Regions from separate parts of the Desulfomicrobium salsuginis genome, predicted to be linked through region 2. Evidence: predicted binding sites of a transcription regulator. Region 2 holds the regulator's gene; each other region holds the start of a gene.
What was found. The regulator sigma-54, encoded in region 2, starts transcription at its own class of promoters, with help from an activator protein. The targets are predictions, from matches to a motif close to CTGGCACGGNNNNTGCTT.

Region 1 (7,616 bases), on a different contig from region 2:
GCAGGGAGCGCGCCAGAGCTTCACATTCAACGGCTGGAATCTTCTCACCGCCTTCGCGGATGTGCAGGATGTCCATGGCCTTGTCCTTCTGCGTGGCAATTTTGGCAAAAATGAGATCAATACCGAGCCGGTAGAGGGAAAGGGACACCGTAGCCAGCAATCCGGGTACGTCCGGTGCCTGGATGGAAAGGACGGTGTGGAAGTCCGAAGCGTCGTTGTCGAAGTCGACGCGCACCAGTTCCGGGTCCAGGGCGAAGACCTTCTTCAGGCGTGGCGGAACCTGCACGGGCAGCCGGTCGAGTTCGGTTTCGTCGCGAAAGAGCCGTTCGAGGGTTGAACGGCAGGCCTGCACGGTTTCGTCGGCATAAAGCGGATCAAGGGGCTCCGTGACCCAAAAAACGTCGACGACGGTCCTGTCGTCCCAGACGCAGAGCTCGGCCGCCAGGACGGACAAGCCGTGCCGGGACAGGGCGGAACAGACGCGGGCGAAAAGTCCGGGCCTGTCCGTGGAGACGAGGGTCAGGCGCAGGGCTTTCGTGCTGGTCTTGTGCTCCCAGGCGAATTGGAACGGCGGGGCATCCTGGCGCCGGGCGAAACTGCGGACGAGTTCAATGTGCTCGACGATGCGCCGGGGACTTGTCTGCATCAGATAGCGTGGGGGCATGAGGCCGAGATAGCGCTCGAACTCGGCAACGGAGAGGTGCCCCGGCCGCTGGGCGCGCAAGGAATCGCGAAGGCGGCTCAGTCGGTGGACGCGGTTGTCCTCGGACAGGAAACCGTATTCGAGCACGCGGCGGGTCTTGAAATACGTTTCGCGCAGCAGGTTCTCGATCCAGGGAGTCCAGGCCTTGGGTCCCGTGGCCATGGAGTCGGCCCAGGTCAGCAGGGTCAGCAGGCGCAGGAGCCGCACATCGCCGAGTTTGGCGGCCAAGCCGTGAATGACGGACTCCTCGCCCAGGTCGCGCCGCGTTGCCGTATGCACAAGCAGCAGATGGTGTTCGACGAGAAAGGCGCACTCTGCGGCAAATGCGGCGTCAAAGCCGAGACGGGCCAGAATGATGCGGGTCATTTCAGCGCCCTTACGGGCGTGGTCGTCGTCCCCCTTGGCGATGTCGTGGAGCAGGGCCGCCCAGCGCAGGCAGGGGGCATCGCCCAAGTCGGCCAGATCGTCGCCGAGGAATTCGTGCCCGGCGTCGAAAGATGCGAGCTGCCTGACTGTTTCGACCAGATGCGGCCCGGCCGGCAGCTTGTGGTATGCGTCGAACTGGACGAGATTTTCGATGCCGCCGAACTCGGGCAGGAAGCTGCGCAGAAAACCCACTTCAAGCATCTGTTCCAACGCACTGGCTGCGGTCGTTCCGCCCAGGATTTCCCCAAAGCGTCCGGCAATGCCCCGTGGCCACCCGGTATCGGGAGCCAACTCGGCCAGGCGGTCCTGAATGATGCGCCGGGTCTGCCAGCCGATGGGCACGCCCGTCTGGGCACTGTGCCGAAAGAGTTCCAGAATGTTGGCCGGGTCGGCCACCAGTACGGAAAAATCGAGCCCCACGTCCCCACTGGCAACCGCGCTTCCGGCGCACAGTGCTTGGGCCTTGCCCAGACAGAGGCGGCAGAGCAGGCTGATTTCGGACATGGCCCTGTGCAGGTCCGACAGGAAACGCTCGACCGCGCACCTGCCGCTGCTCGGGCCATAGCCGAGGGCGCTGGCCAATTCGGGCTGAATCTCCAGGTGCAAGGCGTCGTTCTTGCGCCGGGACAGGCGATGCAGAGCGCTCCTGACACGCGAGAGAAACGCGGCGTCCTGAGCCAGCGCACGACTTTCGGACTCCGACAGAAAGGGCGGATGCTCCCCGTTGCCGCGCCAAACGGCTTCGAGCCAGTGCATGGTCTGCAGGTCCCGTTGCCCTCCCCTGCCCTCTTTGAGATTCGGGGACAGGAGTTGGGAGGTGTCGCCGAAGCGCTGGTGACGCTCCTCGTGCCGCCTGGACAGCCAGTGGACCAACGCGGGACGAACCGGCCGAACCAGATCGCGCTGCACTCGCCGCTGGAACCGCTCGAAATCCTCCGCAACGCCGTAAAGCAGCCGCGCGTCAAGAAGGGAACAGAGCACCTCGTAGTCCGACCCGGCCAGGGAGATGGTTTCGGACACGGTCCTGATGCCATGCCCCACGTCAAAGCCGCTGTCCCAAAGGGGAAGGAATATGGCGGAGGCCAGGGCTTCGGAATCCGCCGCGCCTGGCCCCTTTTCATGGGCTTCAGGCAGGCAGACGAGTACGTCTATGTCCGAAAAGGGATAGAGTTCCCCGCGACCATACCCCCCGACAGCGAGGAGCAAGAAGGGGCCGGCGTCGGGCGCGATAGTCTCGCAGACCCCGCGAATCCAGGCGTCGACCTGAAGGGAAAACCACGCAGGGGAATGCGTATGGTCTGCTTCCCCTGCGCGGTAGGCATCGCGGGCCTGTCGCAATGATTCGATGGTCATGGGGTGAAGGGGCGGGAGGTCGTCCCGCCCCTGCGGCTAGAGGGCCGAAGCGCCGGACTCGCCGGTGCGGATGCGGATGGCGTTGTCGATGGTCGAGACGAAGATCTTGCCGTCGCCGATCTTGCCGGTCTTGGCCGCGGTCTGGATGACGTCGAGGGCCTGGTCGAGGATCTCGTCGTCGATGACGATCTCGATCTTGACCTTGGACACGAAGTCGACCTGATACTCGGCTCCGCGGTACACTTCCTTGTGGCCGCGCTGGCGGCCGAAGCCCTTGACCTCCGTCACGGTCATGCCCTGGATGCCCATGCCCGTCAGGGCTTCCTTGATCTCGTCAAGCTTGTACGGCCTGGTGATTATTTCCACTCGTTTCATGATTCCTCCAAAAGGTTGCCCGTTAGGCCTGATAGGCGGATTCGCTGTGCAGAGCCACGTCCAGACCGGCTTCTTCCTCTTCCTCGGTCACGCGCAGCGACGTGATGGCGCTGACAATTTTCAGCAGAGCATAGGTCACGATGAAAGAAAAGGCCAAGGTCGCCACCACGGACACGAACTGAATCCAGAGCTGGCCGGGGTTGCCGTAGAAAAGGCCGTCTGCGCCGGCGGCGTTGACCGCCTTGGTGGCGAAGAGGCCCGTGGCCAGTGCGCCCCAGATGCCGCCGATGCCGTGAATGCCGACCACGTCGAGACTGTCGTCGAACCCGAAGCGGGATTTGAGGCTCACGCCAAAGTAGCAGAAGATGCCCGCGCCAAGGCCGATGAGCACCGAGGGGATGACGCCGACAAAACCGGCCGCCGGAGTGATGGCCACCAAACCGGCCACGGCGCCAGAGGCCGCGCCCAGGGTCGTGGGCTTGCCGTGAAGCTTCCACTCCACGAAGAGCCAGGCCAGCATGGCCGTGGCCGCCGCCATGTGCGTGGTCACGAAGGCGCTACCGGCCAGCTCGTTGGCGGCCAGGGCGCTGCCGGCGTTGAAGCCGAACCAGCCGAACCACAGCAGGGCCGTTCCGATCATGGTCATGGGCAGGTTGTGCGGCAGGAAGGAGCGCTTACCCCAGCCCTTGCGCTTGCCGATGACCAAGGCCGCGGCCAGGGCGGCGCTGGCGGAACTCATGTGCACGACGGCCCCGCCGGCGAAGTCCAGGGCGCCCATCTTGAACATCCAGCCCCCGCCCCAGACCCAGTGGCACAGCGGGGCGTACACGAACGTGCACCACAGGACGATGAAGATGAGGAAGGCCGAGAAGCGCATGCGCTCGGCAAAGGCGCCGGTGATGAGCGCCGGCGTGATGATGGCGAACATGCACTGGAAGATCATGAAGACCATGTGCGGCAGGTTGGTGGCAATGGACTCGTGAGGCTGCATGCCCACGCCGGACAGGGCCAGGAAGTCCAGCCCGCCGATGAGCCCGTTCAGGTCCGTGCCGAAGGACAGGGAATAGCCCCAGAACATCCAGACCAGAGAAATGACGCCGATGGCGGCGAAACTCTGCATCATGGTGCCAAGGGCGTTCTTGGAACGGGTCATGCCCGCATAGAACAGGGCCAGCCCGGGGGTCATGAACATGACCAGGGCGGAGCAAACGATTATAAAAGCGGTATCGGTCGGATTCACAAAGCACCTCCATTTTTGTCGATACTGAGCAAGGCCGATGCCAACGAAAAAACATATTCAATTACAGCATGATGCCGTTGCTCGGGCTGACCGCGGCCACACGAGAAGATACAATTTCGTGCAGCGATACACAGCAATTTTCCTTTTTTGCAAAACAAACTCCTGGACATGACATCAATCAATGTAACAATGCACATTTTCGTAGCCGAACACGAACTCAAAATTCGACAATACGCATTTCACGCGGGCAGAACACGGAGCGACAACTGCCCACACGAAATAGGGCACCTCGAAATCGTGAAATTCAGAAAGAACGAGTCGGAAAGCTGGAAGATAATGACGAAAGGACAAGCCAAATGTGAACAATTATGTAATACAAAAATGAAAATTTAAATAACATTCTGATCTTATGTAAATAATTATTCTAGACGAAAATGACGTGGCCTAAAATCGCCCAAGAACGAGCCGACAATTACGAATTAAACATTATTGTGAATTACGACTGAATAAACTGGCAATTTCATCGAAAAAAATAACAAATACCGCAGACAAGACCGAGCCAGTGCAAAAAATATCCATAAAAACAAGGAGATAAAAACCTGGCATCCTCCGTGCTTTGTGTGGGTATCAACACTCACCACCACGGAGGACATCATGTACGCGGCAACCAGACAAACATCGACCCTGCTCAGACCAAAAGTCTGGGCTATGACCCTACTCCTGGCAACCATTACCCCGACCCTGGCATTCGCCGAAGGCGAGGCCCTGTCCCAGTCCAACGCAAACCTGCTGTGGACTCTGGTGGCGGCCATCCTGGTCATGTTCATGCAGGCCGGATTCGCGCTGGTGGAGATGGGCTTCGCACGCGCCAAGAACGCCGGCAACATCCTGATGAAGAACCTGCTCGACTTTGCGGCCGGGCAGCCCGCCTTCTTCCTGCTTGGTTTTGGCCTGATGTTCGGGCAGGACATCGGCGGCTTCATCGGATCGAGCGGATTCTTCCTGGCCGGCAACGACCCGACCAGCGACGCGGGGATGTGGAACCTGACCTTCTGGTTTTTCCAGTCCGTGTTCGCGGCCACATCGGCGACCATCATCTCCGGCGGCATCGCCGAGCGCACGAAATTTTCAGCCTACATCATCGTCAGCGTCGTGGTCTCGGCCGTCATCTACCCCATCTCGGGGCACTGGGCCTGGGGCTCCCTGTGGGGCGCGGGCGAGCTCGGCAAGGGCTGGCTTGAAACCATGGGCTTCATCGACTTCGCCGGCTCCACCGTGGTCCACTCGGTTGGCGGCTGGATGGCCCTGGCAGGCGCTCTGGTCCTCGGCCCGCGCATCGGCAAGTACTCCCCCGACGGCAAGGCCAAGGCCATCCCCGGCCACAACATCCCCATGGCCGGCCTGGGCGTGTTCATCCTCTGGTTCGGCTGGTTCGGCTTCAACCCCGGCAGCACCACGGCCGTCAACGGCGCCATCGGCTACATCGCGGTCAACACCAGCCTGGCCGGTTGCATGGGCACTCTAGGCGCCATGATCTACGCGTGGATCAAGCACGGCAAGCCTGACACCTCCATGGCCCTGAACGGCGCCCTGGCCGGGCTGGTGGCCATCACCGCCGGCTGCTACGAAGTCTCCCCCGTCGGATCGCTGGTCATCGGCTTCCTGGCTGGCATCCTGGTCGTCGTGTCCCTGGAATTCATCGACCAGGTCCTGAAGATCGACGACCCGGTCGGCGCATCGTCCGTGCACGGCGTGTGCGGCATGTTCGGCACGATCATGGTCGGCTTCTTCGCGGCCCCCGGCTACGGCTCAAGCATCGGCCTGCTCTACGGCGGCGGCACGGACCTCATCGTCACCCAGATCATCGGCGCGGCGGCGGTCTTCGCCTGGGCGTTCGGCGCAGGCCTGATCCTCTTCTACCTCCTGAAAGTGACCATCGGCATCCGCGTCACGCAGGAAGAGGAACTCAAAGGCCTGGATATCACCGAACACGGCATGGAATCCTACAACGGCTTCCAGATCTTCACCAACGAATAAGGGAGAAACGACCATGAAACTCGTCATCGCATACATCCGGCCCGAGTGCCTGAACGCGGTCAAGCAAGAGCTGTATTCCAGGAAGATCTACAACATGTCCGTGACCAACGTGCTCGGCAGCGGCCGCCAGAAGGGCTTCACCGAAACCTACCGCGGCGTGGTCATGGAAGTGAACCTGCTGAAGAAGGTCCGCCTGGAGATCGGCGTCAACGACGACTTCGCCGAACAGGCCGTGGAAGCCATCAACGCGGGCGCCCGCACCGGCAAGGAAGGGGACGGCGTGATCTTCGTCCTCGAATGCGGCGCCGCCATCCGCATCCGCACCCAGGAGACGGGCCCGGCCGCCATGGGCTAGATCACCATCCGGCATACCAATGAAAAAGGGGAGGCCCAAGACCTCCCCTTTTTCATTGCAGGCAGGCGAAGCCCCCGCCGGACCAGGGGCAGATGCCGCAGGGCACGGTCTGCCCGTAGCAATCCTTCTCGAACGGTCCCGGAAAGCCCTGCACGTGGTCGCACGGGGCCACGCTGCAATCGCCGCAGCGGGCAAATTCCTCTTTGCGGGCCTCGTCGCGAAAACGCGCGAACGCCTCCCCATTCCAAACCGCCACGGGGTCGTCCTGCGGGACCGATCCGAATCGGCGCTGCCGCACGCGGATCTCCTGTCCGGCGGGCCAGGCCGAATAGCTGTGCCAGAGAAAATAGCACGGAGCCAGGGCCCCGTCGCAGGCCACGAACATGCTCGGCTCGCTGACGAAGGGACACTCGCGCGGCTCGCGGGCCGCAATCTCCGGCAGATCCAGACGCACGCCCCTCTCCCGGGCCACCTCGGCTGCGCGGGCAAAGGATGCACGCACCCGCTCCATCCTGTCGAAATCAACGCGCATGACATTGGGCAGACTGAACTGCAGCCCCCGGCGCAGGGCTTCCTCCTTCATGGCCAGGATGATGTCCACCTGGCGCTGCTGCTGCGGCGTGCGGAAGACGGCATAGAAGGCCTGGTACGAATGCGAGACGTCAAGCCCTTCGGCATCGAAGGTTTTTTCCCATTCGCGGTAAAAATCCAGGCACCGCTGGGAAACGGAAACGTAAAGGCTCTGGTCCGCATCGGCCGCGTTGTAGGGCAGGACATGGGAGACGATGACAAATTCGGCAGCGCGATCGGCGCACCAGGCCACCATGTCCGGCAGCGCCGCATGGGTCTGGGCGTTGACCACGGTCTGGGCGCCCAGGGACAGGGGGCGGGAGCCCGGACGCACGGCGGCTTCGTGCATCATGTCGAAAGCGCGGGCCACGCGGCCAAGCTCCGAACCGGCCCTGAAGCGCCCGAGTTCGTCAGGGTCCGGCGAGTCCACGGAAAAGCAGATGCGGTCGAGTCCTGCGCCCATGAGTCGGTCGGCCAGAAGCGGCGTCAGCAGCATCCCGTTGGACTGGAATCCAATGGAACAATCCTGCGGCACCCTGGCCCTGGCGAAGGCGATG
Region 2 (7,616 bases):
GCGAAACCCAGGGCGAACATCTCGCCCAGGGCTTGGAAGACAAGGCGGTCCGGCGTATAGGGTTGGTTCATGCCGCGTCTGTTCCAGATGATGAGCCTGTTGTAGCTCAGGTTCTGGCGTTTGCGGTAGCGTTGTTCCACCCAGGCGCCCAGGTAGGCCAGGGGGAGGGAGAGAATCAGAATGAGGGCCGAGAGGCGCATGTCCGCCTCGGGCACGCAGGCCAGGGCGCCCAGGGTGGCGGTCAGGGCCAGCAGGCCGTGGGGCGGGATGAAGGTGCCGGCCGGGAAGAGGTCGAGCCACAGGAGTTCGAAGAAGATTCCGGCGCTCAGGGCCGGCTGCAGCCTGAAGGTCAGGAGCGCCCAGAGCATGGCGGCGAAGAGGGGGCGGTGGACGAAGCCCAGGTCAAGGGCGAAGCGGGTCAGCCAGAGCAGGGCAAAAAAAAACCACCTCCGGCCAGAATGGTGAAGTCGTGCAGGGTGATCATGACGGTTCCGGGTGGTTCATAGGTTGACCTTTGGCGTGGCCGTGGGCACGCAGCGAAAGTCGATTTCCACGTCGTGGTCCGCGAAATACTTGAGGCAGTTGCGGTCGTCAGGCCCCAGGGCGATATGTTCGCAGACCTGCTCCTTGCCCGGCCCGTAGTGCAGATTGCCGATGTTGACCTGGGAGAAGGACAGCCCTGCCATGTGCGCGGACCTTGCGTCGGCGCAGGTCGAAAACAGCACCATGACGTGCTGTGAGGCGTTCCCCTTGAAGACGCGTCGCAGCACGTCGGGCGTTTCGGCCACGGTGCAGCAGACGAAGGACACGTCGCTCGGGACAGCCAGGCTCATGATTTCCTGCCTGAGCGCGTCGGAGGCCAGGTCGTCGTTGGCCACCACCAGGGTCTTGGCCCTGATGTGCGGCAGCCAGGCCTCGATGACCTGACCGTGGACCAGTCGGTTGTCGATGCGGAACCAGAGCACGTCTAGGCCTCGCCGATCTTGCGGGTCAGCACCTCGCCCGCGAGCACGATGCCCTGGATGCCTGCGTTTTTGGCATTCTGGGCCAACTGTGTCAGCTCCTGGTCGCGCATGCCGAGGATGCGCAGCAGCATGGGCAGGTTGACGCCGGTCAGGACGTCGACCTTGCCGGGCTGGAGCAGGGACAGGCTGATGTTGGACGGCGTGCCGCCGAACATGTCGGTCAGGATGATCACGCCTTCGCCCGTCTCCATCCGTTTGACGGCGCTTTTCAGGTCCGTCAGCAGGGTGGCCATGTCCACCGCGCCTTCCACCGCCAGGTGGGCGCATTGTTCCTGCGGCCCCAGGATGGTCTGGGCAGCCTCCAGCAGATGCTGGCCGAACTGGCCATGGGTCACCAGAATCACTCCAACCATTCTTCCTCCAGAAAGCGTTATCCGAGACTGAAATGTCGATGCTCCACCGAGACGGTGTACCCGCACGCCCTCAGGTGGGCAAGCACGGCTTCGGTCACGGCCACGGAGCGGTGGCGTCCGCCGGTACAGCCGAAGGCCATGGTCAGGCGGTAGCGCCCTTCCCTGGCGTAGAGGGGCACGGTGAAGTCGAGGAACTCCAAGAGCCTCTTCAGGTACTCCCGGCCGGGTTCGCCGTCCAGGACGTAGCGGGCGATGGCTTCATCCTGTCCGGACAGGGGACGCAGGTCCTCGACGAAATAGGGGTTTGGCAGGAAACGCAGGTCCATGACCGCGTCGGCCTCGGCCGGGGCCCCGTACTTGAAGCCGAAGGAGATGAGGTGCACGCGCATGCCCTGGCTCTGGCTGGCGATGCTGGCCCACTTGTCCTGGATGACGCGGCGCAGGTCGTGGACCGAGTAGTGGGACGTGTCGACGACCAGGTCGGCCTGGTTGCGGATGGGCTCCAGAATCTCCCGCTCCCGGTCCAGGGCGGCTTCCAGGCCCAGGTTGCCCGTGGCCAGGGGGTGGGGCCGGCGCGTGGTGGCGTAGCGGCGCAGCAGAACCTGGTCCGAGGAGTCCGTGAAGAGGATGGTCGGGCGCACCGACAGCTTCTCCATGTCCTGCAGCACTTCACGCCACTGCCCGGCGAAGTCGGGCTGGCGCAGGTCCATGCCCATGGCCAGGCCCGGGTAGTCCTTGGACGGGGACGAGAAGAACAGCTCGATCAGGGCCGGAGCCATGCGGGCCGGCAGGCCGTCCACGCAGAAGAAGCCCATGTCCTCGAAGACACGCAGGGCCGTGCTCTTGCCCGAGCCCGACATGCCCGAGACGATGACGACGTTTTTGAGTTCGCTGCGCTTCTCCATGTGTGACGTGCCCTGCGCGGTTTTCAGACGGACTGCAGCAGCCGCCACAGGCTTTCGCCGTCGGCGGCGTCGGAAAAAGCCTGACGGAAGCCGGTGTCCTTGAGCAGGCGCGAGATTGTGGCCAGGATCTTCAGGTGCAGGCCCACCACGTTGGAAGGGGCCAAGACCGTGAAAAAGATGGTGGCCGGCTTGTGGTCCAGGCTGGCGAAATCGACGCCCTCGCGGCTGCGGCCCACGATGACCATGACCTGGCCGAGGCTGTCCAGCTTCCCGTGGGGGATGGCGATGCCGTCGCCGATGCCCGTGGTGCCGAGCAGCTCACGGTCCATGAGCACCTGGGCCACGCGATTGGCGTCCACGCCGGGAAATTTGGCCGGAAGCGACGAAACGAGTTCGGCCAGGACCTCCTTCTTGGTCCTGGCCGAAAGGTCGGGAATGATCAGGTCCTTGTCCAGATATTCGGCAAGCTTCATGCCCTTATACCCCAGGGTCGATGAGGCCGAAGTCGCCGGTCTTGCGGCGGTAGATGACATTGACGCGTTCGTTCTCGGCGTTCAGGAAGACGAGGAACTCGTTCTCCGTCTTGCCGAGCTGCATGGCGGCCTCTTCGACGACCATGGGTTTGGGCTCGAAGTGGTCGGTCTGCTGGATGCTCTGTCTGCGCTTGCCCGTGGTGTCCTCGTCGAAGCTGATGACGTCCATGCGCACGGTCTCGCCGCCGGCCTTGCGCTTGCTCTTGTCCTTGTCGCGGATCTTGCGCATCTGGGCTTCGAGCTTGTCCCACACCATGTCCACGGTGGAGTACATGTCCTCGCTGTCCTCGCGGGCGGAGATGTGCACGTTCTTGCCGGTCAGGACGACGTCGGCGATATGGCGGAATTTCTCGACTTCGAGGTTGACCTGCAGTTCGGCGTCAGGGGTGCCGGCCATGAATTTGCCGAGCTTGCCGAAACGGTCCTTGGCGTACTTGCGCAGGTGGTCGGAAGGGTCGAAGTTCTTGAAGTTGAAGACTATCCTCATGGAATCCTCCTCGTCAGTTGAGGGTCAACCCCGCGTCTTCCCCGAAGGGCGGCGCGGGGTGGGATATCAAAACACCTGCTTGCGCTTGGATGACGACTCGATGCCCAGAACGGCGCGGTATTTTGCCACCGTGCGGCGGGCGATGTTCACATCCAGCGTTTCCTTCAGCACCGCTGCGATTTTCTCGTCGCTGTAGGGGTGCTTGGGGTCTTCCTCGCTGACCATCTTCTTGATGATGGCCTTGACGGATTCGGAGCCCACCTGGGTGCCGTCGTCCATCTCCAGCGCGGAATTGAAGAAAAATTTCAGTTCGAAGATGCCGTGCGGTGTGGCCACGTACTTGCTCGTGGTGATGCGACTGACCGTGGATTCGTGCATCTCGATGTCGTCGGCCACGTCCTTGAGGATCAGGGGCTTGAGCTTGGTCACTCCGTGCTCGAAGAAGGCCCGCTGAAACCGCACGATGCTCTCGACCACCTTATACAAGGTTCTCTGCCTTTGGTGCAAGCTCTTCATGAGCCACATGGCCGAGCGCATCTTGTCGTGTAAGTACTCCCGGTCCGGGCCCTTCACGGCCAGGCTCGTGTCTTCCATGTAGTAGGGGCTGAGCTGCAGCTTGGGCAGGCCGTCGTCATTCATGACGATGACGAAATCGCCTTCGTACTCGTAGACGAAGACGTCGGGGCTGACGAAGACGGTGTTGTCGCTGCCGTAGCTCGCTCCGGGCATGGGGTCCAGGGTCTGGATGATGTCCAGGTAGGCCTTCAGGTCCTCCATCTGGATCTTGAACTTGCGCAGGAGCGGCTTGTAGCGGCGCTTCTCGATGTCCTCCAGATGCTCGTCGACCAGGGAGATGAGGATGGGGTCGTCCTGGCCCAGGACCTCCAGCTGGATGAGCAGGCACTCCTTGGGGGAACGGGCGGCTACGCCCACGGGGTCGAAGCGCTGCAGGCGGTGCAGGACGGACTTGACCAGGGCCAGGGGCGAAAGGGTCTCGGAGGCGATCTCCTCGGCGCTGGTCGTCAGGTAGCCCAGGGAGTCCAGATTGCCGATGATGGCCTCGCCGATGGCCTCTTCCTCTTCGGTGATGTTGGAGAGGCAGAGCTGCCACAGGAGATGCCCTTCCAGGGATGGCTTGCCCGAGAGCCTGGCCTCGTAGGACATCATCTCTTCGAGGGCCTCGGTCTCCTTGAACTGCACCTGCTTGGTCGTGCTCGAAAAGTCGCCGAGGTAGTTCTCCCAGTCGGCGTTGCGCATGAGTTCGGCGTCGTCGAAGGACACGTCGGCCCGCTGCTCGGCGGGCGGGGCCTGGGCTTCGACCTCCTCGGAGAGTTCCCGCGGCGCTTCCTCAAGCATCGGATTTTCCAGCAGTTCCTGCTGAACGGCTTCGAGGAGCTCGAATCGGGAGAGCTGAAGCAGCTTGATGGCCTGCTGCAGCTGCGGGGTCATGACCAGCTGCTGCGTCAGCTTGAGGTTCTGTCGAAGTTCAAGGCCCATAGTGTCTCTGTCGTCTACGCGTAAAATGCAGTGTTGTCGTCGGCGGATTCATCCAGCAAAGACTTTGCCACAGAAGGCAGGTCGTGGCAATCCTTGGGAAATCGGCACGCCGCTAAAGGCTGAAACCCTCGCCGAGATAGACCTTGCGCGCCCCGGGGTCGGCGACGATTTCGTCGGGGCTGCCGCTCAGGATGATGCGGCCGTCATACACCAGGTAGGCGCGGTCGCAGATCTGCAGGGTCTCGCGCACGTTGTGGTCGGAGATGAGCACGCCGATGCCCTTGGCCTTGAGGCCCTCGATGATGGTCTGGATGTCGTCCACGGCCAGGGGGTCGATGCCGGCGAAGGGTTCGTCCAGCAGGATGAACTTCGGGTCGCGGATCAGGGCGCGGGCGATTTCGAGCCTGCGCCGCTCGCCGCCGGACAGGTAGGCCGCCTGCTGGTCCTGCAGGCGGGTGATGCCGAGTTCGTCCAGGAGCCTGTCGGCCGTGCGTTTCTGTTCCTCGGCCGTGCGGCCGGAGTATTCCAGGATGAGCTGCAGGTTCTGGCGCACGGTCAGCTTGCGGAAGATGGAGCTTTCCTGGGGCAGGTAGCTCATGCCCAGGCGGGCGCGCTTGTGCAGGGGCCAGCGGGTGATGTCCACGCCGTCCAGGGTGACCTCCCCGCGCGTGGGCGAGACGATGCCGGCGAGCATGTAGAAGGTCGTGGTCTTGCCGGCGCCGTTGGGGCCGAGCACGCCGACGACCTCGCCCTGGCGCACGTCGAGGTCGATGTCGCGGACAACGTCGCGGGCGCCGTAGCGTTTGGCCAGCTGGCGGCCGGACAGGATCGTCACGGCTTGAGCTCCTTGGTGTCGGCCGGGGTGTTGAAGATGGCCTCGACCCGCTGCTTGCCGCCCAGGACTTCGCTGCGGTTCTCCCGCATGTAGAGCTTGATGACCTCGCCCTGGATCTTGTTGGCGCCTTCCATGAGCACGGGGTCGCCTTCGAGGGTCAGGATCTCCGTGGCCGTTTCGTATGTGGCCTTGGCGCAGGTGCCGGAGCGTCCCTTGTCGGCCTTCAGGCGGACATTGCCCTGGGAGACGATTTTCTTGATGGAGCTTTGCTGGTCCATGGCGGTCTGGGTGGAGTTGCCTCCGCCCTGCTTTTTGTCGAGGAACACGGTCAGGGTGTCGGACCACATCTCGACGTCCTGGCGGATGACGTGCACCGACCCGGAAAAGAGCACCTGGTCGCCTTTTTGGGTGTAGGTCATGGTGTCGGACGTGATCTTGACCGGCACGGTCTGCTCCGCCGCCCACAGGGGGGCGGCCCATGCCAGGAGGAGAATCAGAATGAGTGAACGCATAGATGTTCCCGCTCGTCAGTTCAGGGTGACCTGGACGTTGCCGCGGGCCAGGATGTCGCCCGTGTCCAGGAAATAGGTCAGGGCGTCGGAACTGCCCTGCATGGAATCGCTTGAAATATCGATGTGGCCGGACAGAACCAAGGTGCGGTTGCCGCCCGTGTAGTCGAGGGTGTCGGCGCGCATGCGGTATTCCCCCCGGGTGGCGTTGACGCCGTCCCACATCCTGGCGCGGTCCTCCTTCTGCCAGACCTGCCCCTTGGGCGCCGTGACTTCGACGTGGTCCTCGCCGTCCTCGCCCCAGTAGGTGATGACGGGGTCCGTCAGGATCAGCTCGTCTCCGGCCTCGGCGTAGTCCGCCCCGGCAGCGCTCAGGTTCCAGAGCTTTTTGCCGTCCTTGCCCTGGCTCAGGTTCACGCCCTTGAGGCTCAGGTCCACGTCCACGTTGCGGGCGATGTCGGGGCCCAGACGCTCGGGCCACAGCATGCGCCAACCCAGGACGGCGATGCCGGCCAGGACGAGAAGGGTCAGCAGGGCCGCCAGGGCTCGCTTCATGCCGTCAGCCACTCCCGCCACATGGCGTCGAGCTTGCCCTGGGCGCGCAGGACGAAGTCCAGGGCCTCGCGCACGGCCCCGTGGCCGCCCATGGCCCGGGTGGTCCAGGCCGCGAGCTTGAGGATCTCGGGACGGGCGTTGGGCACGGCGATGGGGAAGCCGACCATGGACATGGGCGCGGCGTCGACCCAGTCGTCGCCCACGTAGGCCATGTGCTCGAAGGGGATACCGGTCTTCTCGGAAATCTCGCGCATGGCCGGCACCTTCCGGTGGTGCCCGTAATAGTAGTGGCCGATGCCCAGTTCCGTCACGCGCCGCTTCACGGCCGGGGACTCCAGGCCCGTGATGACCGCGAATTCGATGCCGGCCTTGGGTCCGAGCTTGATGCCCAGACCATCCTGGACGTTGAAGCGCTTCATGACGCAGCCGGATTCGTCGTAGTACAGGCCGCCGTCGGTCAGCACCCCGTCCACGTCCAGGATCATGAGGCGCACGTCACGGGCCAGGCTCTCAGCATTCATTGGGGACGCTCCAGATGGCCGCCAGCTCCGAGAGCAGGGTGCGGGCCTTGGCCAGGGGCCAGGAGTTGGGGCCGTCGCACAGGGCCTTGTCCGGGTCCGGGTGGATCTCCATGAACAGGCCCTGGCAGCCGCTGGCCACGGCCGCCCGCGCCAGGGGCGGCACGAACTCGCGCTGGCCGCCCGAGGACGTGCCCTGACCGCCGGGCAGCTGCACCGAGTGCGTGGCGTCGAAGATGACCGGGCAGCCGAACTGCTTCATGATGACCAGGGACCGGAAATCGACCACGAGGTTGTTGTAGCCGAACATGGAGCCTCGCTCCGTCAGCCAGATGCGCGTGAACCCCTCGGAGCGGATCTTCTCGACCGGGCCGCGCATGTCCCACGGGGCCATGAACT
Region 3 (7,616 bases), on a different contig from region 2:
CTTGCCGCAGAAATGGTCCTCCAGCCCGGCGCGGGCGATCTGCTTGCCGTTCAGCAGGTACTCGGGCCCGATGAACCCGACCACCGTGTTGACCAGCAGCGGCTCGAACCTGCGGGCCACGGCGTAGGCCCTGGCCTCCAGGGTCTGCTGATCCACGCCGTGGTGCGCCCCGGCCGAGAGGGCACTGCCCTGGCCGGTCTCGAAATACATGATGTTGTCGCCCACCGTGCCGCGCGACAGGGACCGGGTCGCTTCGAGAGCCTCCTGCAGCAGGGACAGGGACACGCCGAAGCTCGCGTTGGCTCCTTGCGTCCCGGCGATGGACTGGAAGCACAGGTCCACAGGCGCGCCGGCCTCGACGGCCTCCATGGTCGTGGTCACGTGGGTCAGCACGCAGCTCTGGGTCGGGATGGCGTATTTGGAAATGAGCCCGTCCAGCATGTCCAGGATGCGGCGGATGTTGTCCAGGCTGTCCGTGGCCGGGTTGACGCCGATGACCGCGTCGCCGCAGCCGTAGCACAGCCCGTCCAGGGTCGAGGCGGCGATGCCCCGCAGATCGTCGGTCGGGTGGTTGGGCTGCAACCGGACCGAGAAGGTGCCGGGCAGCCCGATGGTGTTGCGAAAGCGGGTCGTGACCCGGCACTTGGAGGCCACCAGAACCAGATCCTGCAGGCGCATGAGCTTGGACACGGCCGCGGCCATCTCCGGTGTCACGCCGGGGGCAAGACGGACCAGAACCTCGCCGTCGACCGCGTCGGTCAGCAGCCAGTCGCGGAACTCACCCACGGTCAGGCTGCGGACCGGGGCGAAGGCGTCCTTGTCATGCGTGTCGATGATGAGCCGGGTGACTTCGTCGTCCTCGTAGGGGACGACGTGCTCCTCCAGGAACCGCGCCAGCGGCACGCCCGCCAGCTCCATCTGCGCCAGCACGCGCTCCTCTTCCGTGGCGGCCGCAACCCCGGCCAGGAAGTCGCCCGAACGCAGGGACGAAGCCTTGGCCAGCAACTCCTTCAGGGTCCGATGCGCGCGGCTCATGACCGGTCTCCCGCCAATCCGATTGTCGCCCCTTGCGGCGCCGCAAGGAGCGCCTTGGCCTTGCGGATCCTGTCGTAGGAGGCCTCGATGCGCTCGCGCGTCAGCCGCCCGCTGTCCACGCCGCGGACCAGAATGTCGACGGCCTTGGGCACGACGTCCGGGTCGTAGTCCAGGTTGTTGCCGAAAACCAGGATGTCCACCCCGGCCTCCACAGCTCGCAGCACGGCTTCCTCCAACCCGTAATGCGCCGTGATTGCCCGCATCTGCATGTCGTCGGAGACGATGACGCCCGTGAAAGCCAGACGCTCGCGCAGGAGCCCCGTCAGCACGGCGGGAGACAGCGTGGCCGGGTGGTCCGCGTCGAAGCGCCCCAGGAAAAGATGCCCGCACATGATGAGAGGACTGGCCCCAAGCGGGATCAGCCGCTCGTAGGGGATCAGTTCCGCGGGGCTCCAGGTCCGCGAGATGTCCGTCAGTCCGAGGTGGGAGTCGACCATAGCGCTGCCGTGCCCCGGAAAATGCTTGAGGCAGGGCAGGACGCCTTGGGACAGGAGGCCCCGGCTGAACGCCCCGGCATGGGCCGCGACGGTTTCCGGGGCCGCGGAAAAACTGCGCTCCAGGGCCCCGATGGCCGGGCTGGCCGGGTTCACGTCCACGTCGGCCACGGGCGCGAAATCGAGGTTGATGCCCAGACCCGCCAGCAGCCGCCCGGTGCGTTCGCCCTCCTGCCGCGTCTCATCCGGCGCCCCCTGCCCCATGGCCCTGGCCGACGGGCTAAACGGGAAGCCCGCCTCTTCGCGCAGGCGGCGCACCCTGCCGCCTTCCTGATCCACAGCGATGAAGAGCGGGGTCCGGGCCGCTGCCTGCAGCGCGGCGGTCAGGGCGCGGACCTGTGCAGGGCTTTGGATGTTGCGCCCGGCCGTCTTCAGCTGCACGTCGCGGTTGAAAAGAATGACTCCGCCCAGGTCGTGCTGACGGATGTCCCGCAGGATGGGGGCGTCGTCGGCCAGCTCCGCGCCCCGGAAACCGACCAGCAGCATCTGGCCGAGCATTGCACGAAGTTCGGGACGCCCCCCGCCGGCGGCGAGGGCGGAGGTCTGCAGAACAAAGACGACGACTGCGCAAAGGACAATTCTGATCATGAGTTTCCCCGGGTTGGGCTGTTCGGAAGGGGCGGGAAAACCCCGCTGCCGTTTCTCTCCGTTACGTGCCCGAACCCGTCCCATGCAAGAGGCGGCTCCGGAGTCATCCGGGAAGGCCGAATTTTTCATTTGAGTCATCTCCCGAGACAGCTTTTTTACAAATTGAGTCAAGCATCAGGCCATCTTGCCCCTGTCCCCGCTTCGCCCGGCGCTCCTGGTTCACCGCCCGGGGCGCCCCGACCGCCAATGAACGCAATGCCAATACCCTTTTTTTATGGACAAAATTGGTCCAATTGGGCATCAGCCTTATGACGCAAAGCCCGGTCCGCCACGCAGATGGGCCGCACGTTCCGCGCCCCGCGACTGCAGGCGCCGGCTGGCACGCTTGCTGCTTTTCAGACCCGGCCCATTGTATCAACCATGAAACGAGAGGAACCCATGAAACGCACCCTGCTTCTGGTCATGCTCGGCGTGACCCTTCTCCTCGGCTCCACGGCCATGGCCGCCAAGATCAAGGTCGCCGGCATCTACACCCAGCCCATCCAGCAGAAATGGGACGCGACCCTGCACAAGGCGCTCCTGAAGGCCCAGGAGGCTGGAGAGATAGACTACGTCTGGAGCGAAAAGGTCTCCAACACCGACTACATCCGCGTCCTGCGCGAATACTCCGAAGCAGGCGTGCAACTCGTCGTCGGCGAGGCCTTCGGCATCTCCCGCGACGTGCGCAAGGTGGCCAAGGACTACCCGAACGTGGCCTATCTCATGGGCGACACATTCGGGCCCGATGGCACGAACCTGGCCGTGTTCGACAATTATATCCACGAGCCCTGCTACCTCATGGGCATGATCGCCGGGGCCATGACCAAGACGAACAAGATCGGCATGGTCGGCGGCTACCCCATCGGCGAGGTCAACCGTCTCTTCAACGCCTTCATGGCCGGCGCCAAGGCGATCAACCCGGCCGTGCAGTTCAAGGTGTCCTTCATCGGCTCCTGGTATGATCCGCCGAAAGCCAAGGAATTCGCCTACGCCCAGGTCGAGGCCGGCGTGGACGTGCTCTATGCCGAGCGCTCCGGCGTGGTCGACGCGGCGCGCGAGAAGGGCATCATCGCCTTCGGCAACGTCAACGACATGAACAAGCAGGAAAACGGCAAGGACGTGGTCGTGACCTCGGCCCTGTGGCACATGGAATCGGCCCTGAACCACGCCATCGAACGGGTCAAGGCCGGCACCTTCGCCGCCGAGGACTATCGCGAGTGGACCATGATGGCCAAGGGCGGCGCGTCCCTGGCCCCCTTCTACGAGTTCGAGGACAAGATCCCGGCAGACGTCAAGGTCAAGGTCGCCGAGGCCGAAGCCGCCATCAAGGCCGGCAAGCTGGTCGTCGAGATCAACGACAACGAACCCAAATCCACCTTCTGATCCCAAGGGGCCGGCACACTCCGGCCCCTTTTTTTCACCATGTCCAACACACCCGTGCTGCGGCTTCGCGGCATCACCAAGCATTTCGGCCCCCTCGCGGCCAACGACGACATCTCCCTGACCCTGGACGCCGGCGAGATGCTGGCCCTGCTGGGCGAAAACGGGGCGGGCAAGACCACGCTCATGTCCATCCTCTTCGGCCACTACGTCGCAGACGCGGGAACGGTGGAAGTGCAGGGCAGCCCCCTGCCGCCGGGTTCACCCAGGGCAGCGCTCGCGGCCGGAGTGGGTATGGTCCACCAGCATTTCACCCTGGCCGGGAACATGACCGTGCTCGAGAACATCATGCTCGGCACCGAGCCCCTGTGGGGGTTCCGGCGCAACTCGGCCCGCGCTCTGGCCAAGCTGGGCTCGCTCATGGAACGCTTCCGTCTGCACGTGAACCCGCACGCGATGGTGCGCGGCCTGTCCGTGGGCGAACGGCAGCGCGTCGAAATCCTCAAGGTCCTGTACCGCGACGCTCGCATCCTCATCCTCGACGAGCCCACGGCCGTGCTCACCCCCCAGGAGAGCGACCACCTCTTCGCCACCCTGCGCGAACTGGTCAGCCAGGGCCTGTCCGTCATCTTCATCACCCACAAGCTGCGCGAGGTCATGGCCGCCAGCGACCGCTGCGTGGTCCTGCGCCACGGCCGCGTGGTGCTGGAAACGTCGACCAAAGCCACCTCCGCCGAAGACCTGGCCAAGGCCATGGTCGGCGCCAACATCCCCCAGGCCACGCGCATCCCGCACCCGCCCGGCGAGGAGGTCCTCGTGCTGGACCGCGTCCGCACCGGCTGCCCGGATCGCGGAGTTGATCTCGACGAACTGACCCTTTCGGTGCGCGCCCACGAAATCCTCGGCATCGCCGGCGTGTCCGGCAACGGCCAGGCCCTGCTGGCGGACCTGCTGTCCGGCCTCGTCGCTCCGACCGGCGGCCATGTCGTCCTGCGCGGCCAGACCGTGACGCGCCTCACCCCGGCGGCCATGATCCGCGCAGGCGTCGGCCGCGTGCCGGACGACCGCACCGGCACGGGGCTGGTGGCGGACATGACGGTCATGGAGAACCTGTCCACGGAAATCTACCGCCTGCCCGGCTTTTCCCGGCGCGGCATGCTCAACTTCAAGGCCCTGGCCTCCCGCGCCGCGCAGCTCATGGACGTCTTCGACATCCGCTGCGCAGGACCGGACGCGCCGGTGCGCAAACTCTCGGGCGGCAACATGCAGAAGCTCATCCTGGCCCGCGTCCTGTCCCAGGGCCCGCACCTGATCCTGGCCAACCAGCCGACCTGGGGCCTCGACGTCGGGGCCACGGCCGCCGTGCACCAGCACCTCCTGGACGCGGCCCGGCGCGGGGCCGGAGTGGTCCTCATCTCCGAGGACCTGGACGAGCTCTTCCAGCTTTCGGACCGCATCCAGGTCATGTACCAGGGCCACCTGTCCGCGCCCGAGGACACGGCCACCGTGGACCGGGCCCGGCTCGGCCTGATGATGAGCGGTCAGACTTTCGACCACCGAGGTGCGGCATGAGGCTCGAACCGCGCGAATCCGTGGCCTTCGGCTGGCAGGTCGGCGCGCCGCTGTTGGCCGTCGTCGCCGCCATGGCGATCTGCTCCGGGCTCATCCTCTGGGCCGGAGCCTCGCCCCTCTCGGCCTGGGGCCTGCTCCTCAAGGGCGCCCTGGGCTCGACCTTCGCCCTGACCGAGACCCTGACCCGCGCCACGCCGCTGATCTTCACCGGCCTGGCCGCGGCCGTGGCCTTCCGGGCCAAACTCTGGAACATCGGTGGTGAAGGCCAGTTCTACGTCGGGGCCTGCATGGCCACCTGGCTCGGCACCGGCATGATCGACCTGCCCGCGTGGCTCATGATCCCCTTCCTCTTCCTGACCGGCGCCCTGGCCGGAGGGCTCTTCCTGCTCATCCCGACCTGGCTCAAGACGCGGCTCAAGGCCGACGAGGTGGTCACCACCCTGCTCCTCAACTTCGTGGTCCTGCTGGTCGTCAACTGGCTGGTCTTCGGCCCCTGGAAGGACCCCATGGCCATGGGCTGGCCCCAGGCCGCGCCCGTCGTCAACAGCGCCATGCTGCCCGTGCTCGTGCCCAAGTCGAGCCTGCACCTGGGCTTCGTCCTGGCCCTGGCCTGCGCCATCCTCATCTGGTGGATGATGCGATTCACGGTCTGGGGTTTCGAGATCCGCGCAGTCGGTGCAAGCCTGAAAGCCAGCACCTTCGCCGGGATGCCCGTAGGGGCCACCATCATCCGCACCGCGCTCCTGAGCGGCGGCCTCGCTGCCATGGCCGGGGTCAGCGAACTGTGCGGCGTCAAAGGCTACCTGACCCTCGATCTGTCCCCCGGCTTCGGCTATTCCGGCATCGTCGTGGCCATGCTGGCCGCCCTGCACCCCCTGGGCGTGGTCCTCTCGGCCGCCTTCATCGCGATCATCTACATCGGGGCCGACTCCATGAGCCGCGCCATCGCCATCTCCAACTACATCGCCGACGTGACCACGGCCGTGAGCCTGCTCACGGTCCTTTTGGCCATGTTCCTGACCCGCTACCGCATCCGCTGGAGATAACATGGACATCCTCTCCCTCGTCTTCGAAACCGGGTTCTGGCTGGCCACCGTTCGCATGGCCACCCCGCTCATCTTCGGCACCATGGGCGAACTGATCTGCGAGCGGGCCGGGGTCCTGAACCTCGGCATCGAGGGCATTATGGCCGCGGGCTGCATGTCCGGCTGGACCTGGGTCTACCTCGGCGGCACCCTCTGGGGCGGCGTGCTCTTCGCCGCCTGCGTCGGTGCGGCCCTCGGGCTCCTGCACGCCGTCTTCACCGTGCATCTGGGTCTGTCCCAGCACGTCACGGGCCTGGGCATCACCATGCTCGGCGCAAGCCTCAGCTCCTTCGCCTTCCGCATGATCCTGCCGCAGGTCACCACGCCGCCCAAGATCGTCCCCTTCGCGCCGCTGGACATCCCCGTGCTCTCCACCCTGCCCTTCATCGGCCCGGTCCTCTTCAGCCAGACCGCCCTCACGCTCACGGCCTTCATCCTCGTCGCCGTCACCGCCTACGTCCTGCTGCGCACCCCCCTGGGCCTGGCCCTGCGCATGGTCGGCGAAAACCCGCTGGCCGCCGAGGCCCAAGGCCTCTCGGTCCTGGCCTTACGCACCGGCGCGGTCATGGCCGGTTCCGCACTCATGGCCGTGGGCGGCGCGTTCCTGACGCTCGCCGCCTTCGACGCCTTCTACATCGGCATGGTCAACGGACGCGGCTGGATCTGCATCGCGCTTGTCGTCTTCTCCTCCTGGAAACCCGGCAAGGCGCTCCTCGGCACGCTCCTCTTCGCCGCCTTCGACGCCATCCAGATGCGCGTCCAACAGCAATCCATCTCCGCCATCCCATACCAATTCTACCTCATGCTCCCCTACCTCTGCTCCATCCTGGCCCTCATCGCCATGTCCCGCAAAGCCGCCTACCCCAAGGCCTTGCTGGTTCCCTTCCGTAAAGGGGAGCGGTAGAGGGGGGAAGAGACGCGGGGCGCTGCCCCGCACCCCGCAAGGGGCGCGCCCCTTGACCCTGTCAGGGGTGCAGGGGGATAATCCCCCTGCCCGCCGGAGGCTCTTTTTCTCGAAATATCGCGCCGGTTGAATGCGGGGCTCCGCCCCGCGCCCCGCAAGGGACTCGTCCCTTGACCCGATTATTGGGGTGCAGGGGACGCATCCCCTGCCCGCCGGAGGCACTCTTAAAAACGAGGTGATTATCATGCTGGATCTGCTTGTCATCAACACGGCCCTGCCTGGACAGGATGCGTTGACCGAAATCGGATGCAAGGATGGGCGCATCGTGATGGTCGAGCCGAGTATACAGGCCGAGGCCGTGCAGACGATTGACGCCAAGGGGTATCTGGTGACTCCGCCGTTCGTGGACAGCCATTTCCATATGGACGCGACCTTGTCGGCGGGGCTGCCGCGCAGGAA

Region 1: a site for sigma-54 is predicted at 4,124-4,141, ahead of ACYQ3G_RS06225 (ammonium transporter). Genes of this name have one in related genera too.
Region 3: a site for sigma-54 is predicted at 2,554-2,571, ahead of ACYQ3G_RS06900 (BMP family protein). Genes of this name have one in related genera too.

What each region holds. Positions count from the first base shown of each region.
Region 1 is NZ_BAAHYA010000001.1:1,378,470-1,386,085, reverse strand. Features, by position in the region: gene ACYQ3G_RS06235 ([protein-PII] uridylyltransferase family protein) at 1-2,482, opposite strand, end outside; gene ACYQ3G_RS06230 (P-II family nitrogen regulator) at 2,519-2,857, opposite strand; gene ACYQ3G_RS06225 (ammonium transporter) at 2,880-4,097, opposite strand; gene ACYQ3G_RS06220 (ammonium transporter) at 4,752-6,134, shown strand; gene ACYQ3G_RS06215 (P-II family nitrogen regulator) at 6,148-6,489, shown strand; gene ACYQ3G_RS06210 (radical SAM/SPASM family putative metalloenzyme maturase) at 6,542-7,616, opposite strand, start outside.
Region 2 is NZ_BAAHYA010000002.1:2,065,788-2,073,403, reverse strand. Features, by position in the region: gene ACYQ3G_RS16370 (hypothetical protein) at 1-368, opposite strand, end outside; gene ACYQ3G_RS16365 (PTS sugar transporter subunit IIB) at 501-965, opposite strand; gene ACYQ3G_RS16360 (PTS sugar transporter subunit IIA) at 968-1,378, opposite strand; gene rapZ (RNase adapter RapZ) at 1,396-2,283, opposite strand; gene ACYQ3G_RS16350 (PTS sugar transporter subunit IIA) at 2,307-2,756, opposite strand; gene hpf (ribosome hibernation-promoting factor, HPF/YfiA family) at 2,761-3,303, opposite strand; gene rpoN (RNA polymerase factor sigma-54) at 3,370-4,800, opposite strand; gene lptB (LPS export ABC transporter ATP-binding protein) at 4,913-5,635, opposite strand; gene ACYQ3G_RS16330 (LptA/OstA family protein) at 5,632-6,147, opposite strand; gene lptC (LPS export ABC transporter periplasmic protein LptC) at 6,163-6,699, opposite strand; gene ACYQ3G_RS16320 (KdsC family phosphatase) at 6,696-7,220, opposite strand; gene kdsA (3-deoxy-8-phosphooctulonate synthase) at 7,210-7,616, opposite strand, start outside.
Region 3 is NZ_BAAHYA010000001.1:1,532,375-1,539,990, reverse strand. Features, by position in the region: gene ACYQ3G_RS06910 (ethanolamine ammonia-lyase subunit EutB) at 1-1,035, opposite strand, end outside; gene ACYQ3G_RS06905 (glycoside hydrolase family 3 N-terminal domain-containing protein) at 1,032-2,177, opposite strand; gene ACYQ3G_RS06900 (BMP family protein) at 2,616-3,599, shown strand; gene ACYQ3G_RS06895 (ABC transporter ATP-binding protein) at 3,639-5,168, shown strand; gene ACYQ3G_RS06890 (ABC transporter permease) at 5,165-6,214, shown strand; gene ACYQ3G_RS06885 (ABC transporter permease) at 6,216-7,157, shown strand; gene ACYQ3G_RS06880 (amidohydrolase family protein) at 7,402-7,616, shown strand, end outside.